Regions from separate parts of the Cupriavidus sp. UYPR2.512 genome, predicted to be linked through region 3. Evidence: predicted binding sites of a transcription regulator. Region 3 holds the regulator's gene; each other region holds the start of a gene.
What was found. The regulator sigma-54, encoded in region 3, starts transcription at its own class of promoters, with help from an activator protein. The targets are predictions, from matches to a motif close to TGGCANGNAANCTGCTTT.
Positions count from the first base shown of each region.

Region 1: a site for sigma-54 is predicted at 3,183-3,200, ahead of nifE (nitrogenase iron-molybdenum cofactor biosynthesis protein NifE). Genes of this name have one in related genera too.
Region 2: a site for sigma-54 is predicted at 3,198-3,215, ahead of A3A5_RS0127940 (ethanolamine ammonia-lyase subunit EutB). Genes of this name have one in related genera too.

Region 1 covers NZ_KB902889.1:53-5,564, reverse strand. Annotated here, with positions in the region: partial or broken gene nifX (nitrogen fixation protein NifX) at 1-245, opposite strand, end outside; gene nifN (nitrogenase iron-molybdenum cofactor biosynthesis protein NifN) at 294-1,649, opposite strand; gene nifE (nitrogenase iron-molybdenum cofactor biosynthesis protein NifE) at 1,665-3,149, opposite strand; gene nifA (nif-specific transcriptional activator NifA) at 3,399-5,042, opposite strand.
Region 2 covers NZ_KB903161.1:31,871-37,382, forward strand. Annotated here, with positions in the region: gene A3A5_RS0127925 (LysR family transcriptional regulator) at 1-192, shown strand, start outside; gene A3A5_RS0127930 (aminoacyl-tRNA deacylase) at 272-745, shown strand; gene eutC (ethanolamine ammonia-lyase subunit EutC) at 842-1,627, opposite strand; gene A3A5_RS0127940 (ethanolamine ammonia-lyase subunit EutB) at 1,638-3,020, opposite strand; gene A3A5_RS0127945 (AI-2E family transporter) at 3,225-4,262, shown strand; gene A3A5_RS0127950 (FadR/GntR family transcriptional regulator) at 4,308-5,033, opposite strand; gene A3A5_RS0127955 ((Fe-S)-binding protein) at 5,161-5,512, shown strand, end outside.
Region 3 covers NZ_KB902909.1:42,102-47,613, reverse strand. Annotated here, with positions in the region: gene A3A5_RS0110230 (PsiF family protein) at 1-33, opposite strand, end outside; gene hprK (HPr(Ser) kinase/phosphatase) at 196-1,167, opposite strand; gene ptsN (PTS IIA-like nitrogen regulatory protein PtsN) at 1,247-1,702, opposite strand; gene hpf (ribosome hibernation-promoting factor, HPF/YfiA family) at 2,157-2,507, opposite strand; gene A3A5_RS0110210 (RNA polymerase factor sigma-54) at 2,556-4,037, opposite strand; gene lptB (LPS export ABC transporter ATP-binding protein) at 4,172-4,972, opposite strand; gene lptA (lipopolysaccharide transport periplasmic protein LptA) at 5,030-5,512, opposite strand, start outside.

The DNA.
Region 1 (5,512 bases), on a different contig from region 3:
GCAACCACGCGCGCCGCCCCAGCGCCTCCAATTGCTGCAACGTACAAGATCGCGCAGTCACGGATGACTTCGAGCCTTCGCCCCAACTTTTCTTCGTTGCCATGCTTCTGCGGCGTGTCGCTGAAATCGAAAACCTCGATAAACTTGTGCCCCGCCGCTGTCACGTCGTAGACCACGATATTCTTAGCCCACCCGAAGTGCGCGTCAACATGCACCTTATCTTGCGTGGCGAATGCGATTTTCATGCATGCTCTCCTTGTGGAATCACTTAGTGGCTGGACGGAATCTCGGCATCAGATCCGGGAACTTGCCACAATACGATGGAGGCTCGCGGGCAGAGGCCAATCGCTCGGTGCGCGGTATTTAATCTGCTCGAGCATCAGGTTTGCAAACTCGAAGATCAGTTCCATTGTGCCTCGATAGCCAATTTGACACCGATGTGCGTTTCCCACGCGGTCGAACACAGGGAAGCCTATGCGCATCAGCGGCTTGCCGAGTCGCGCGGCCATCTGCCGTCCATGCGAATGAGTAATTAGCACATCGCAATTGCCACCCGCGCGCTCCATGTCCTCCAGGTCCCCCAGCACCACTTCGCTTGCGGGCAATAGTGCGTGCGCGGCAGATGCAGTCGTGCTGACGCAGACCGACAATTCGGCCCCCATCTCGTGCAGCAGTGAACCAATCGAAAGGAGCAGGTCAGGCTCCGCACCGATTGCTACCTTTATGCCACCCGTGTAGAAGTGGCTGTCTAGCATTGCATCCAGCAGTTGGTTACGCTGCCGCCGGTACTTTCCTGGAATAGCTCGGCCTGACAACTGCGCAAGAAGCCGCAGCAGCCGGTCGTTGGGCTCCAGTCCCGTGAGGCGTTCGAAGATTTCGAATGGCGTGCCAGCTATTGCCTGTAACGCTCGCGCACCAGCGCGAGTTTGCTCCCCAATGCCGATTGTGAAAGAGGATGCACCGGCAGCGTGGATTTGATCGAGCGTAGTCCCGCCCTGCGTTGTACCCCGCCATTCTGAAGCAAGATGACCATCAAGCGAACCGGAAATGTCTGGGAGGATTATTGGGTCTAGGCCAAATGTATCGACTATCGCGCGCAGCTCTTCAATATCACGTGGCGACAAATGGCTACCGGGCAACACGTTAATTTGTCGATGAATAGTAGGCAGTGGCTTGACTAGTGCCATCACAATCGCCGACACAGCCTTGCTGTAACCGTCCTCGAAGGCGCCAGCGTAATCTGGCGTCGAGACGTACACAATTTCCGTATCGATCAGTTCTGGGTTACGCCTGCGTATCATTTTAAGATAACCACCAAGATCCTCGCCAGTGGTCTCGGTGAGACCCGTCGAGCAGACTACAACGATTCTTGGCGCCTCACGCTTGCGAATATTAAGCAACGCTGTCTCGACATTGTCATATCCACCCAACACGGCAGAGACTTCATCCATCGCTGAAGTCTGCAGCGGGATAGCTTCCTTGAAATGTCGCACAAGCAACACCAAGCCAAACGACGTGCAGCCTTGCGAGCCGTGCATCATAGGCACGCAGGCGTCGAGTCCCATAGCCGCATAGCTGGCACCGAGTGGCTGGCTTGTTTTTAACGGGTTTACCGTGCACGCTTTTTCAGATTTGACCACGATAGCCAAAATATCTCCCCCCTCTTAAGGCGCCGGAACGGGCCGAGGTGCGCTCACTGGATTCTGCAGCGGCTTTGTGTGCAGAGTACACTCCCCCTGGCTGGAATCGCTTAACCAAATGGCTTCATCGTCGTCATGCCACGGCGCGGGAATGCGCACCTGTTGCCAGACCGGGTTACAAATGGCGCGGTCAATCTCATGCACCAACTCAACGATGCCTTCATATCCGGCATACGGATGATGGCGCTCTTGATTAACGTCGAGCCAAGGCATGCGCGCCTTCAATGCGACAAACTGTGACCGTCCCCCGGACAGCATGATGTCGGCCTTCGCGTCGCGCAACATCTTGTACATCTCACGCGCCGTCATGTTGTCAAACATGAACGCGTCCTGTCCCATGATCCCCTTGATTCTTTCTTTGTCCTCCTTGGTGCTCTTCTTCACGCTTGTGCCAATGATTTCAAGGCCGGCCTCCTGCAACGCAGCTACAACTGACCAGGATTTCACCCCCCCGGTGATAAGTAGCGCACGTTTGCCTTCAAGACGCTCACGGTACGACGCAATCCGTTCCCATGCGCGCCTCTCCTCAGCTTGAATCAAGCGCTCCGTACGGGCTAGCAGCTCTTCGGATGCCCCTCGCTGTACCAACAGACTTGCGATCTGGCGGAGCGCATTGCTCATGTCGCCAATGCCATAGAATGAGCACTCAAAGTATGGAATGCCATAGCGCTGCTGCATCTTCGTTGCGACATGGACCATCGACTTCGAACACACCACCATGTTAGCTCTCGCGCGGTGCGCACTTGTAATGTCGCTGTATCGACCATCGCCAGTGATGCACGACAAAAACCGGATGCCAAGCGCGTCAAAGAGCGGTTTCACTTGCCATAACTCGCCTGACAGGTTGTACTCACCGATGACGTTGATGTCTGTCGGCGTTGTGTATGCCGGCTCATGGGTACCTATGACATAATTCAAAAGCGCCTCGCCGCCAAGTTTGTTGCCGAAGTTTTTTGATCCAGAGAACCCGGGTGCGTGGACCGGTATGACGGGCCTGCTGAACTTTTCTGAAGCCTGCTTGCACACTGCGTCTATGTCATCACCGATCAATGCAGTAACGCACGTCTGATAAACAAAGACCGCTGGCGGATCGTACTTTTCAATGATCTCGCGCACGCTACTGAATAGGCGCCTCTCACCGCCATAGATCACGTCGAACTCATTGATGTCAGTAGTGAAGCCGGTGCGGTAAAGTGTTGGCCCTGATGACGCCGCGTGGCGATTGTCCCAGGAGTTGCCTTCGCATGCGATCGGCCCATGCACGAGGTGGGCCACGTCAGCCACGGGCTGGAGTGCAATTTTCGCACCGTCGAATGCGCAGCCGCCAGCGGCCGCCCCCGGCAAGAGCTGCCTCGAACAGCCCTGCTTACGCCGCTCCTCGCTCTTTGCCCGGTTCGTCGCACAACCAGGTTGGTCGAAAAGATCGGCGGCCCTCGCCTTGCGCAACATATTTGACTCCTTACACTCTGCGGTTCACGAAGGGCAGCAAGTTGCGTACCATCATCGCAGGCGAGGATTTACCGCTATGCGGCCCCTGCGCGCACGCCGCAATTGTCGTTGTTGGATGCTCCTGCGACAAAGTTGGAACCGATTCCGACACTGTGCAGTCACGCAAGAGTAAACTCCTCTGCGTGTTTTCAGTTTTCACAGATTTCGGTGATAGGTCTGCGGGAAGCGTACACAGCGCATTTGTTGCCATCAGAAACGACGAAGCTCGATACCGTGCTTACGCAGTGCGTAACCAATCTGCCGTGGCGTAATGCCCAAGAGCCGTGCCGCCTTTGCCTGCACCCAGCCACAGCGCTCCATCGCCCAAACGAGTCGCTCTCGCTCACCTTGAGGTCTGTCGTTCTTGCTCGGCACGGTGAATCTGTTGCTATCGTGACTTGCATCTTCGATGACGACCGCAGCGGCCTCTTCGCTCCCAGTAGCGTTTGACGAGCGGTCAGGACGTACGGCATCTTCTCGCTCGATGTGATGCAACCCTTTTGTTAGACACCGATCCATCTCACAGAGGAATGAGAGCCGATCGATCGAATCTTGGAGTGCCATCGTCGCAGTCCTCTCAACGCAGTTCTCCAACTCCCGCACGTTACCAGCCCAGTAGCAATCCGAAAGCACGCGCAATGCTTCATCGGTGAAGCGCAGCGACCTGCTGTTGTCACGGTTAAATCGATCTAAGAAGTATTGGGCTAAGGCCGGAATGTCCTCACGGCGCTCACGTAGCGGCGGCAGACGAATGCTCACCACGTTGATGCGATAATACAGATCTGCGCGGAATTCACCCTCCTTCACCATTCGTTCAAGGTTACGATTTGTCGCAACGATTAGCCTCACATCAACCCTTACAGGTGTTGACCCACCTACGCGTTCGAACTCTCGTTCTTGCAGAACCCGCAAGAGCTTCGCCTGGAAGGATGGCGAAATGTCGCCAATCTCATCGAGAAATAGTGTGCCGCCGTGCGCTAGTTCGAATCGGCCTTTTCGTTGAGATTGCGCGCCAGTAAACGCGCCCTTCTCATGGCCAAACAGTTCGCTTTCCAAGAGTGTCTCTGAAAGCGCCGCGCAATTCACCGAAACAAATGGCTGATCCTTACGCTGAGACAAGCTATAGATTGCGCGTGCGATCAACTCCTTGCCCGTTCCGCTTTCACCCCTCAATAGTACTGTCGCCCTCGCTGGCGCGACCTGATGAACTTGCGCAAATACCCGCTGCATCGAGAAGGAACGGCCCACCGCATTATCAATATTGCGCGAAGGGAGATGCTCCTTCTGTGGACGTCTATATGCCTGCCCCGTGTTATCGCCTTTGTGGATGCCATCGCGATTAAGCAGCAGCGCTTGCCCCATAGGCGCTGCAACGACTTTCATGAGTTGGAGATCGCTGGCAAAAGCACGCTTTCCGTCTGGATTCTCACAAAACGCGACTAGAACACCAAGGGGTCGCCCTTCATGTCGGATTGGAGTTCCCAGGAGAGCGATATGCCCACCGTCTAATTCATTAACAGCTCCGAAACCGCCCGCGAGAAGCGGTTCGTCGTGCAACTCGGGCACAATAACAGGCGAATCACTCGAATGAATCCGTCCCACAATCCCCTCATCGGGTAAAAAACGCGCGCGCTCTCGCCAGCCCTCTGAAAGCCCCGTGGAACAAAAGCCAGTCAGATATCCGCCTGGCTCCACGACGGCGATGAACGCGGAGCGCCATCCTAGCGCATATGAAAGATAACGCAGGGATCTGTCCAACGTCTGTTCGGCATCCCGCGACGAGACTAGCGTCTGCACTACCTCGTACACCAAATCGAAATCGTTAGCACTCTCGCTAGCATAGAAATGCGGCATGGATTCAAACTCCCGGGATAACTTGTCAACGCCTTCGGCAGACGCGAGGTCGACATAACGACGCATCATTTGGCGCCGCGCGATGGCGAATTCGGACGCCACCAGTAAGTGGGCATCTACATTGTCGACAAAACGGACAAAATCGCAGCTGCGATGTCGGAGAGGCACGACAAGGACAACAACGCCCCTCCGTGCGAGCATAAGATACTAACTGAAAAAAACGGCGCCTTTAAGACAAACTCCGCGTCGAGGACGCGCGCCACGTCGGTGCCGGCTTATGCTGAGTGCCTCATATGATGTTCCATGACAACAGGAACAGAGAGCACACGATGTACGCAAAGCCTCATCTTTAGGTGCACCGTAGTTCTAGTGCAATGTTCCATTCTGTTTGGAACTTAAGCGGCGGTTGGCACGAATGACCTTCTGTAGGATGTCGCGAGCGCTCTTGGTCCAGATGAACGGCTTGGGGT
Region 2 (5,512 bases), on a different contig from region 3:
ATCTATGCGATCGGTGCGGAACTGGACAGCGGTGCGCTGGTGCCGCTGCTGTGCGACTACCGCATCAGCGTGTTCGGCAGCAAGCTCTACATGCTGACCATGCCCAACCGCTACCAGACGCTGGCCACGCGCTACCTGCTGAACTTCCTGAAGACCGAGCTGCAGGCAGTGTGGCCGCGGCTGCACCGCTAGGCGCCTTCAGCAGCGGCGCCACGGACTATAGTAGGAGCACAAGGATAACCGTCGGCGCATCCGCACCTGAGGAGCTACCATGGCCCTGGCCAGCACGCTTGCAAGCTGCCTGAGCAGCAAGAATACCCAGTACGACATCATCCGCCACCCCTACACCCTCAGCAGCATGGCCACTGCCGAGGCCGCGCATGTTCCCGGGGACCGGCTGGCCAAGACGCTGTTGCTGGAGGATGACCGCGGCTATGTCGCCGCCGTGATTCCTTCAAGCCACCATCTGCACATGGCCGCCATCTGCGAACAGACCGGGCGCAACCTGGTGCTGGCGCATGAGGACGAAATCCGCGAGATCTTCAAGGATTGCGACCTCGGCGCGATTCCGCCGGTGGCGATGGCCTACGGCATGCAGACCTATGTGGACGACAGCCTGATGGCGCAGCCCGACGTGTATTTCGAAGGCGGCGACCACCAGGAACTGGTGCACATGAGCGGCGAGCAGTTCTCGCAGCTGATGTCGGACGCTGGGCACGGGCAGTTCTCGCGCCGCATGATGTAAGCGGCGCTTTTTATTGGCCACTAGACGGCCACCATGCGGGTTGCGAACCCGCGTGGTGGCCGTTTTGCATGCTGGCGGGCGGGTGATGCAGACGATTCAGCCTTCAGGCAAGGCCGGTACGCTGTCGTCCTTCAGGTCCACGCCCGAGCGGCCCAATGCCGCCGCGCCGCGCAGCAGGAAGGCCAGCCGGTCGGCGGCCTGCGCATACGGCAGGCCTTCGGGGCGCACGTTGGAGATGCAGTTGCGCTCGGCATCGGTGCGGCCGGTGCGCGGCGCATGGGTCAGGTAGATGCCAAGGCTGTCGGGCGAGCTCAGGCCCGGCCGTTCGCCGATCAGCATCACCACCTGGCGCGCGCCAAGCAGCTCGCCGATCTCGTCGCCCAGCGCCACGCGCGACTGCTCGGCCACCACCACCGGGCCGATGCGCCATGCCTGCGGCAAGCGCGGGCGGGTGGCATCGAGCAACGGCAGCGCGTGCGTCTGCGTGGCCAGCGCGGACAGGCCGTCGGCAACCACGAACACCACATCGGGTGCCTCGCCCGGCCGTGCCGCGGCCAGCCGCGCGCGGCTGGCATCGTCCAGGCGCCGGCCCAGGTCGGGGCGACGCAGGTAGTGCGCGCGGTCCGGCGCCGCGCTGTGCACGGCGAGGTTCGGCACCCCCGCCGCATCCAGCGCCGCGGTGACCGCGCCCACGTCCAGCGGCAAGTGCACCGCATCGCGCGCCTGCGCATGGGCCAGCCCGAAAGCCAGTACCGCATCGGTGGTCTGGCTGTGGCCGGTACGGCCCAGCGCTACGCGCGCGCGCGTGAACTGGCGCAGGCGTTGCCAGGGGCCGGCATCGGCGTTGGCAGGATCGGCGGGAGGTGGGCGTCTGGCCGTCATCGGCTGTACCTTACAGGCTGTGGGCCATCTGCAGCAGCGGCTGGCGCGCGGCGGGCTCGAGCAGCCTGCCGCTGGCATCGGCAATGCCCATGCGCTGCAGCCAGGCCTCGAACTCCGGCGCGGGGCGCAGCCCCAGCACCTCGCGCAGGTACAGCGCATCGTGGAACGAGGTGCTCTGGTAGTTCAGCATAATGTCGTCGGCGCCGGGCACGCCCATGATGAAATTGATGCCGGCCACGCCGAACAGCGTCAGCAGCGTGTCCATGTCGTCCTGGTCGGCCTCGGCATGGTTGGTGTAGCAGACGTCGCAGCCCATCGGCACCCCCATCAGCTTGCCGCAGAAGTGGTCTTCCAGCCCGGCGCGGATGATCTGCTTGCCGTCGTACAGGTATTCTGGACCGATAAAGCCCACCACCGTATTGACCAGCAGCGGCGAGAACGCGCGCGCCACCGCGTAGGCGCGCGCCTCCATGGTCTGCTGGTCGACGCCGTGGTGCGCGTTGGCCGACAGCGCGCTGCCCTGCCCGGTCTCGAAGTACATCAGGTTGTCGCCAACGGTGCCGCGCGCCAGCGCCTGCGCGGCGTCGTGCGCCTCGGCCAGCAGCGACAGGCTGATGCCGAAGGCCGCGTTGGCGCGCTCGCTGCCGGCCACGGACTGGAACACCAGGTCGACCGGCGCGCCCTGCCCGATCGCGCGCAGGGTGTTGGTGACATGGGTCAGCACGCAGGACTGCGTGGGGATGTCGAAGCGGCTGCGCAGTTCATCGATCATGCGCAGCAGCGAGACGATGGCGCCCAGGTTGTCCGAGGCCGGGTTGACGCCGATGGTGGCATCGCCGCAGCCATAGAGCAGCCCGTCGATGATCGACGCGGCAATGCCCTTGGGATCGTCGGTCGGGTGATTGGGCTGCAGCCGCACCGAGAGCCGGCCCGGCAGCCCCACCGTGCTGCGAAAGCGCGTGACCACCTGGCACTTGCGCGCCACCGCCACCAGGTCCTGGTTGCGCATCAGCTTGCTGACCGCGGCGGCCATCTCCGGGGTGATGCCCGGCGCCACCCGCGCCAGCGTGGCGCTGTCGGTTTCATGCAGCAGCAGCCAGTTGCGCAGGTCGCCCACGGTGGTGGCGCCGATGGCGGCAAAGGCCGCGCCATCGTGCCGGTCCAGGATCAGGCGCGTGACCTCGTCTTCCTCGTACGGCACCAGCGCCTCGGTCAGGAACTGCTTGAGCGGCACCTCTGCCAGCGCCAGCCGCGCGGCCATCCGCTCCTGCTCGCTGGCCGCGGCAACGCCCGCCAGCGCGTCGCCGGAACGCGCCGGGCTGGCCCGGGCCAGCAGCGTGCGCAGGTCGGCAAAGACGTGGCGGTGGGTGCCGATGGTGTGGGTGTAGGCCATGCGTTCCGTTCCTGGGCTCTGGCGAAAACGATGACAGCGGTGCGCCGGGCGCCTTGCCGGGCACGATTCCCCCTAATATAGACAGCCTTTGTGTGTGCCGTTATGCCAACATCGCGTCAGCGCACACGGGCCTGACTCAGGACCAACATCTGGATCGGCGAGAATTCAGAATAAATTTGAGCAAATTGCATGCCGGAGACCCCGATGAAAGACCCCGACCCGACCACCACCCCGCGCCTGCTCCCGGCCGCGTGGTACAGCGTCGGCACCGTCGCCTACCTGCTGACCGCCCTCGCGCTCTGGACCGTGCTCCACGCCAACCTGGTGGCGGCATTGCTGTCCGGGCTGCTGCTGTACTCGCTGGTGGACGTGCTGGCGCCGCGCCTGAAGCGCCTGCACCAGCGCCACGACGCCCTGGCCGTGGCCATCCTGTCGGCGGTGATCCTGCTGGGGCTGACGCTGGCGGGCTGGGGGCTGGTGCGCTTTGTCAGTGGCGAGGGCAATACCCTGGACGCGCTGCTCAACCATGCGGCAGACATCATCGCCCGCTCGCGCGGGCAGATGCCGCCGTGGCTAAGTGATGCGCTGCCCAACGGCGTGGACGAACTGGCCAACACCCTGATCGCGACGCTGCGCGAGCACGTCGCCATGGCGCAGAAGCTGGGTGCCGAAGTGCTGCGTACGCTGGTGCATATCCTGATCGGGCTGGTGATCGGCGCAATGGTGGCGCTGTACCGCGCGGTGGCGCGCCCCAACCGCCGGCCCCTGGCCGCAGCGCTGGTGAAGCGCGCGCGCACGCTGCAGCAGGCGTTCTCGCAGTTCATCTTTGCGCAGATCCAGATCTCCACCATCAACACCGTGCTGACCGCAATCTACCTGCTGCTGGTGCTGCCGCTCTTTGGCGTGCACCTGCCGCTGACCAAGACGCTGGTGGTCATCACCTTCATCGCCGGGCTGCTGCCGGTGCTGGGCAACCTGATCTCCAACACCGCCATCGTGATCGCATCGCTGTCGGTGTCGCTGCCGATCGCGGCGGCGTCGCTGGTGTTCCTGGTGGTGGTCCACAAGCTGGAATACTTCCTGAACGCGCGCATCATCGGTGCGCGCATCCAGGCCGCCGCGTGGGAACTGCTGATGGTGATGCTGCTGATGGAAACGCTGTACGGCATCCCGGGCGTGATCGCCGGACCGATCTTTTATGCCTACCTGAAGCGGGAGCTGGCCGGCGCCGGGCTGGTCTGAGTGCCGCAGCCGGCATGCCGCAACGGTGGTAGGACCAATTCCTGTTCAGGCGCCGTCCTGCTCCACCCGGCTGCGCACGAAGTCGATATGGGTCTGCATGGCGGTGCGCGCCTCTTCCGGGCGGCGCGCGCAAATCGCATCGCACAGCGTGCGGTGCTGCAGCAACAGCAGGTCTGACGCGCCGTCGTCCTGTTCGCGCAGGCCGGTGCCGTTGATGGTGATGTGCTCGCGCAGCATGCCGATCACGCTGGTATGCAAGTGCAGGAACATGGTGTTGTGCGAGGCCTTGGCGATGGCGTCATGCAGTTGCGCATCGGCATCGGCCTCCGCCTGCTTGTCGTCGGCGGCACGCGCGCGTTCCAGTTCAGCCATCAGGGCGCGAATCCGCTTCACATCGGCGGCATCCGCGCGCAGCGCCGCAAAATACGCAGTCGCGCCCTCCAGCACGCGGCGGAACTCCAGGATGTCGTCGCGCAGCGCGGGGTGGTCGGCCACCAGCTGGCCCCAGGGCGAGGCAATGCCGGCGCGCAGCTGGTCGGTGGCGTAGACCCCGGCACCGCGCCGGCTCTGCAGCAGGCCGCGCGCGGCCAGCCGCTGGATCGCCTCGCGCACGGTGTTGCGCGCCACCTCGTATTGCCCGGCCAGCACCCGCTCGGCCGGCAGCCGCGTGCCGGGCGGCCAGGTGCCGTCGAGCAGCGCGGTCTCGATCCGGCGCATGACCGACTCCACGCGTCCACGGGTGCGCCCGTGCCTTGCTGCCGCTGCCGTCATGCCATGTGTCCTCGCTCCTGAGCTTGCGCGGGTCGTAGGGGCAGATTGGTCCAACCAATTTGTACCGCCGCGCGGAAGCGGGAATTATGCGCCGAAACGTGCGACTCCAGCACGCCCGGAGCGAGACATGAAGGATCGTCAGTACCCCACCGGCCCTGCCCCCGCGCAGGCCTACCTGTTTGCCACCTGCCTGGTCGACATGTTCGTGCCGCAGGCCGGCCTCGACGCCGTGCGGCTGCTTGAACGCGAAGGGCTCACCGTGCACTTCCCGCGCGGCCAGAGTTGTTGCGGCCAGCCCGCCTACAGCAGCGGCAACCCCGACGCGGCCCGTGCGGTGGCGCGCGCTCAACTCGACCTGTTCAGCCAGCCCTGGCCGGTGATCGTGCCGTCGGGCTCGTGCGCGGGCATGATGCGCCACCACTGGCCGCAGCTCTTTGCCGACGATCCGGTGGCCGGCCCCAAGGCACTGGAACTGGCCG
Region 3 (5,512 bases):
GACCAGCGCGCACATCGCGATCAGTTTCTTCATGCTTGCTCTCCTGGCTGTGGAAAACTTCATGGCCGCGCGCCATTGCCGGCGTTGCAGCTTCCATAACGGGCGCCATGCCCATTACAGCACAAAACGGAGCACGCCTGAAGAACGTTGACGTTCTGTGTCAACGCCGTTGTAAGCAAATGAAAACGCTGGCGCTCAGAGCAGGCGGCCCTGGCCTCGCGAAACCGCATCGGCCTGCATCGCGGCGCGCTGCCGGTCCATGAAGTCGCGCAGCGTATCGATGCCGCGCAAGCGCAGGATGGTGTTGCGCACCGCGGCCTCGACCAGTACGGCCAGGTTGCGGCCGGCCGCCACCTGGATCTTGACCATGTGGATCGGCAGGCCCAGCACGTCCAGGTATTGCGAATCGAGCGGCAGCCGCTCGAACTCGCCGTCGTTGCGGCGCACCAACTGCACCACCAGCTTGATCTTCATCTTCCGGCGCACCGCGGTCTCACCGAAGATGGTCTTGATGTCGAGCAGGCCCAGGCCGCGTACTTCAAGCAGGTTCTGCAGCAGCGGCGGGCAGCGGCCTTCGATGAAATCCGGCCCCAGGCGCACGAAGTCCACCGCATCGTCGGCGACCAGCCCGTGGCCGCGCGAGATCAGTTCCAGGCCCAGTTCGCTCTTGCCCAGGCCCGATTCGCCCATGATCAGCACGCCCATGCCCAGGATGTCGAGGAATACCCCGTGCATGGTCACGCGCGGCGCGGAGATGCGCGACAGGTACAGGCGCAGGTGGTCGATCACCGCGGCCGACGACACCGGCGTGGTGAACAGCGGCGTGGACGAGCGCGTGCAGCGCAGCTCCAGGTCGGGCGGCGGCTCCATGCCGTCGGCGATCACCAGGAAGGGCGGCTCCAGCAGGATCAGCTCGCCCATCTGGCGCTTGCGGGTCTCGTCGTCCAGCCGCTGGTAATAAGTGATCTCAGGCTTGCCGAGCACCTGGATGCGGTTGGGGTGGATCAGGTTCAGGTGGCCCACCAGGTCGGCGGCTGAGGTGGCTTCGCGGGCGAACTCCACGTCGAAGGCGCGGTCCGCGCCCTCCAGGCCGGCCACCCACGAGAGTTTGATGTCGGCTGCGTTGTCGTCGAAGATGGACTGGGAGGTGACGCCGGTGAGTTCCATGCGCTATGACTGGTGGGGCGGTTTGCGAAGCGCCTGGCGCCTGCCCGGTCTGGTGCCGGCCCGCTTGGGGATCAGGGGATCAGGGATGCCATGCGATCAGCAACTGATGGACGGCATCGGGCGTGGGCAGCGTGGCCAGCCCTTCACGCATGTCGCGGTCGGAAAGCAGTTGCGCGATTTCTGACAGGATTTCCAGGTGTTGCTGCGTAGCCTGTTCGGGCACCAGCAGGAAGATCAGCAGCGATACCGGCTTGCCATCCGGCGATTCGAACGGAATCGGCTCGGCCAGGCGCATGAAGGCGGCCAGCGGCTGCTTCAGGCCCTTGATGCGGCCGTGCGGGATCGCCACGCCGGCGCCCAGGCCGGTGGATCCCAGCGACTCGCGCGCGAACAGGTTGTCCGTCACGATGGCGCGCGCCACGCCATGGTTGTTCTCGAAGAGGAGCCCGGCCTGCTCGAATACACGCTTCTTGCTGGTGACGCTGACGTCGAGGTTGATGTTGCCGGGTGGCAGCAATTTGGCCAAACGATTCATGGGCGATGCGCAGGATTTCAGTTAGCGGGCGGATCGTTCCGCCGGGCAGGGGCTGGCTCCGGGGCTGCCGTTGGCCTGGCCGGAGGCGTCCGGCCCATTATAGAGCAGCGACTACCCCCGCATTGTGCAGCGCAGCGGAGCAAGCCGGTGCAGAACGATACATAGTGATGCAATCGTGCCTCCGGGCCGGGAGCCGGCGCACCGGTGTGGGGCGCGGCCAGGATTCCCTCTCTTTGTATGGCGCAGCATACACCTTGGCGCCGCGCTTGCGAACACTCTTGCCCATTCGGGTGAAAAGCGTTGGCTCCGGCGCCACAGCCGGGCCGCACCACCAGTGCGGGCGCGGCATGCCGGCGGCAACCCGGATCGCGAGGGCGCAAAAAAGCCGCGCTTGGTGCGCGGCTTGCCTGTTGAATCCTGATTCAGCAGCCCGCTGCGGGGCTGCCGGGCACGGTCATTGCTGCATTTGCGCTGCGGCCATCTGGTACTTGACCGCTTCGCGGTCGTGGCCTTGCACGCGATCCTTGTAGCGGATCACCTGACGGTCCAGCTTGTCGACGAGTGCGTCGATCGCTGCATATAGGTCTTCGTGATGCGCCTCGACAAAGATGTCCTTGCCCTTGAGATGTAGATTGATTTCCGCGTACTGCCGCCGGTCCTTTTCCTTGTGGTTGTCGACAGAGAGCAGCACGCTAACGCCAATGACCTGATCGAAATGCCTGACGATTCGCTCCAGCTTCGTTTCCACGTACTCACGCAGAGGGGGCGTGATGTCCAGGTGGTGTCCACTGATCTTGAAGTTCATAGCGCTTCTCCTTCTGAAAGAGCCTCACCAGGCAGGCGGTGGGCTCGGCTACAAAGACTTGCGGAGATTGACTGCGGGGATCTTCAGGGCTTCGCGATACTTGGCAACAGTGCGGCGCGCAACAACAAAGCCTTGCTCACCCAGCAGTTCGGCAATGCGACTGTCGGAAAGGGGATTCCTCGGGTCTTCGGCTCCTATCAGTTGCTTGATCAAGGCGCGGATGGCCGTTGATGAAGCCGCGCCACCGGTTTCGGTGGACACGTGGCTGCCGAAGAAGTACTTCAGTTCGAAAGTACCCATCGGCGTTGCCATGTATTTATTGGTCGTCACCCGGGAGATGGTTGACTCGTGTAAACCCAGTGTATCGGCAATCTCCCGCAAAACCAAGGGGCGCATGGCGATTTCGCCGTGGCTGAAAAAGTTCTTTTGACGCTCGACAATGGCCTGCGAGACACGCAGGATTGTGTCGAACCTTTGCTGGATGTTCTTGATCAGCCAGCGAGCTTCCTGCAGCTTCTGCTGCAGCCCGGCCGTGCCGGACTCACCCTTCGCGCCACGCAGGATCTGTGCATACATATCATTGATGCGCAGCCTCGGCATCACATCCGGATTGAGCTGCGCGATCCAGCCGCCGCCGCTCTTGCGCACGAACACGTCCGGCACCACGAAGTCGGCCTCCGGGCGGCTGTATGCATGGCCGGGGTAGGGCGCCAGCGAGCGGATCAGTTCGTGTGCGGACTTCAGCGCCACTTCATCGACCTGCAACGCCTTCTTCAGCCGCGTGTAGTCGCGTACTGCCAGCAACTCGAGGTGGTTGGTGACGATGTTCAGTGCCAGTTCGCGCTGCGGGTGCGTCAGGCGCCGCAACTGCAGGCCCAGGCATTCGGCGGCGTTGCGCGCGCCCACGCCGGGCGGGTCGAAGCTCTGCAGCAGCGTAAGAACTGCGTGGACTTCCTCGATCTCGAACTCGAGTTCTTCCGGCAACTCCGTGCAGATCTCCTCAAGCGATGCGCTCAGGTAGCCATCGTCGTCGAGCGATTCGATCAGGAAGATGGCCAGGCCCTTGTCGCGTGTCGAGATCTTCAGCGGCGTGAGCTGCTCCATCAGGTACTCGCGCAGCGTGGGCTCGGCTTCGCGCAGCTGCATCGGTGTTTTTTCGTCCTCGTCGCCCTGGGGGCGGCGGGCAAAGTCGTCCAGGCTCCAGTCGCCGCTGCCATAGTCGTCGCCGTTGCCGCTGTCGCCATAGCTGTCATCGTCACCCGCGCCGTCGGCGCGGGCGTCGCCATTGCCCTGGGGCTCTGCCGGGGCGGGCGCCGGTGCGCTCTGCAGGTTCACCGAGCCGTCGGGCGCAACGCGCAGCGGGCTTTCAATCCAGTCGTTCTCGCGCTCGAGCAGCGGGTTTTCCGTCAGCGCCTGTTCGACCTCTTGCTGCAGTTCCAGCGTGGAGAGCTGCAGCAGCCGGATCGACTGCTGCAGTTGCGGGGTCAGGGCCAGATGCTGGGAAAGGCGGAGCTGTAGCGACGGTTTCATGCGACCTATTCTATGCGCATCTTTCCGTTGTTGGAACGGAAATTGCTATCGCTTGTGCGGTCTGATCGCCGCTGGCTGTGGGAGGTCCCACGCGCGCCCGCGAAGAGGCCTGCCGCTCCGGGCAGGCCGCTGCATCACATGCGGAAGTTCTCGCCCAGGTAGACGCGCCGCACTGCGTCATTGGCGATGATTTCCTCGGGCTGGCCCGCGGCCAGCACCGTGCCTTCGCTGATGATGTAGGCGTGGTCGCAGATGCCGAGCGTCTCACGCACGTTGTGGTCAGTGATCAGCACGCCGATATTGCGTGCCTTGAGGAAGCTGACGATGCGCTGGATCTCGCCCACGGCGATCGGGTCCACGCCGGCGAAGGGTTCGTCCAGCAGGATGAAGCGCGGCGACGACGCCAGCGCGCGCGCGATTTCCACGCGGCGGCGCTCACCGCCCGACAGCGACAGCGCCGGGTTGTTGCGCAGGTGCGCGATCTGCAGGTCGTCCAGCAATGTATCCAGGCGGCGCTCGATCTCGGCCTTGGCCAGAGGCTTGCCCTTGTCCAGCTGCAGCTCCAGCACCGCGCGGATGTTCTCTTCGACATTGAGCTTGCGGAACACCGAGGCTTCCTGCGGCAGGTACGACAGCCCCATGCGCGCGCGCTCATGGATCGGCAGGCCGCTGATGTGATCGCCGTCGAGCACAATATCGCCTTCGTCCAGCGCCACCAGGCCCACGATCATGTAGAACGACGTGGTCTTGCCCGCGCCGTTGGGGCCGAGCAGGCCGACCACCTCGCCGCTCTTCACGTCGAGCGAGACGTCCTTGACCACCGTGCGCGAGCCATAGCGCTTCTTCAGGTGGCGCACGACCAGCGTGCTGCCCCCGGGAAGGATCGAGGAGGCTTCGACGGAAGGCTTGTCGGCGATGGTTGCGGTATCGGTCATAGGCACAGTCAGGCGTTCAGGCGTTTCTGGCGCGGGCAGGCAGGCCGGCGCCAGGCGTCAGGGTTTGTTGGCAGGCGCGGGCGCCGGCTTCAGGTCCAGCGGCGAGCCGCCGCTGCCCGTGGCGCCGGCCTTCTGGTCCTGGCGCGGCGACAGCACCGCGCGCACGCGGCCGGACGGATTGGCGGCCGCGGCGTCGCCACTACCGCCGCCGGCGGCCGTGTAGAACTCCTTGCGGCTGTCGTAGGTCAGCACCGCGCCGCGGATCTCGTCGACCTGCTTGGCACCCTGCAGGCGCGCCATGCGGGCATTGCCGATCAGCTTGGAGTACTCCTGCTTGCCGTCGTACTCGATGCGGTCGCCCCAGCCGTCGATGTATTCGTCGACGCCTTCACGCTTCTGCCGGATGTAGGCCTGCTTGCCCGGCTTGGCGGTGGCCACCGCGAACTGGTAGCCCTCGGGGTCGGTGCGCAGTTCGGCGGCGTCGGACTTCAGAATCATGGTGCCCTTGGTCAGCACCACGTTGCCGCTCAGCGTATAGAT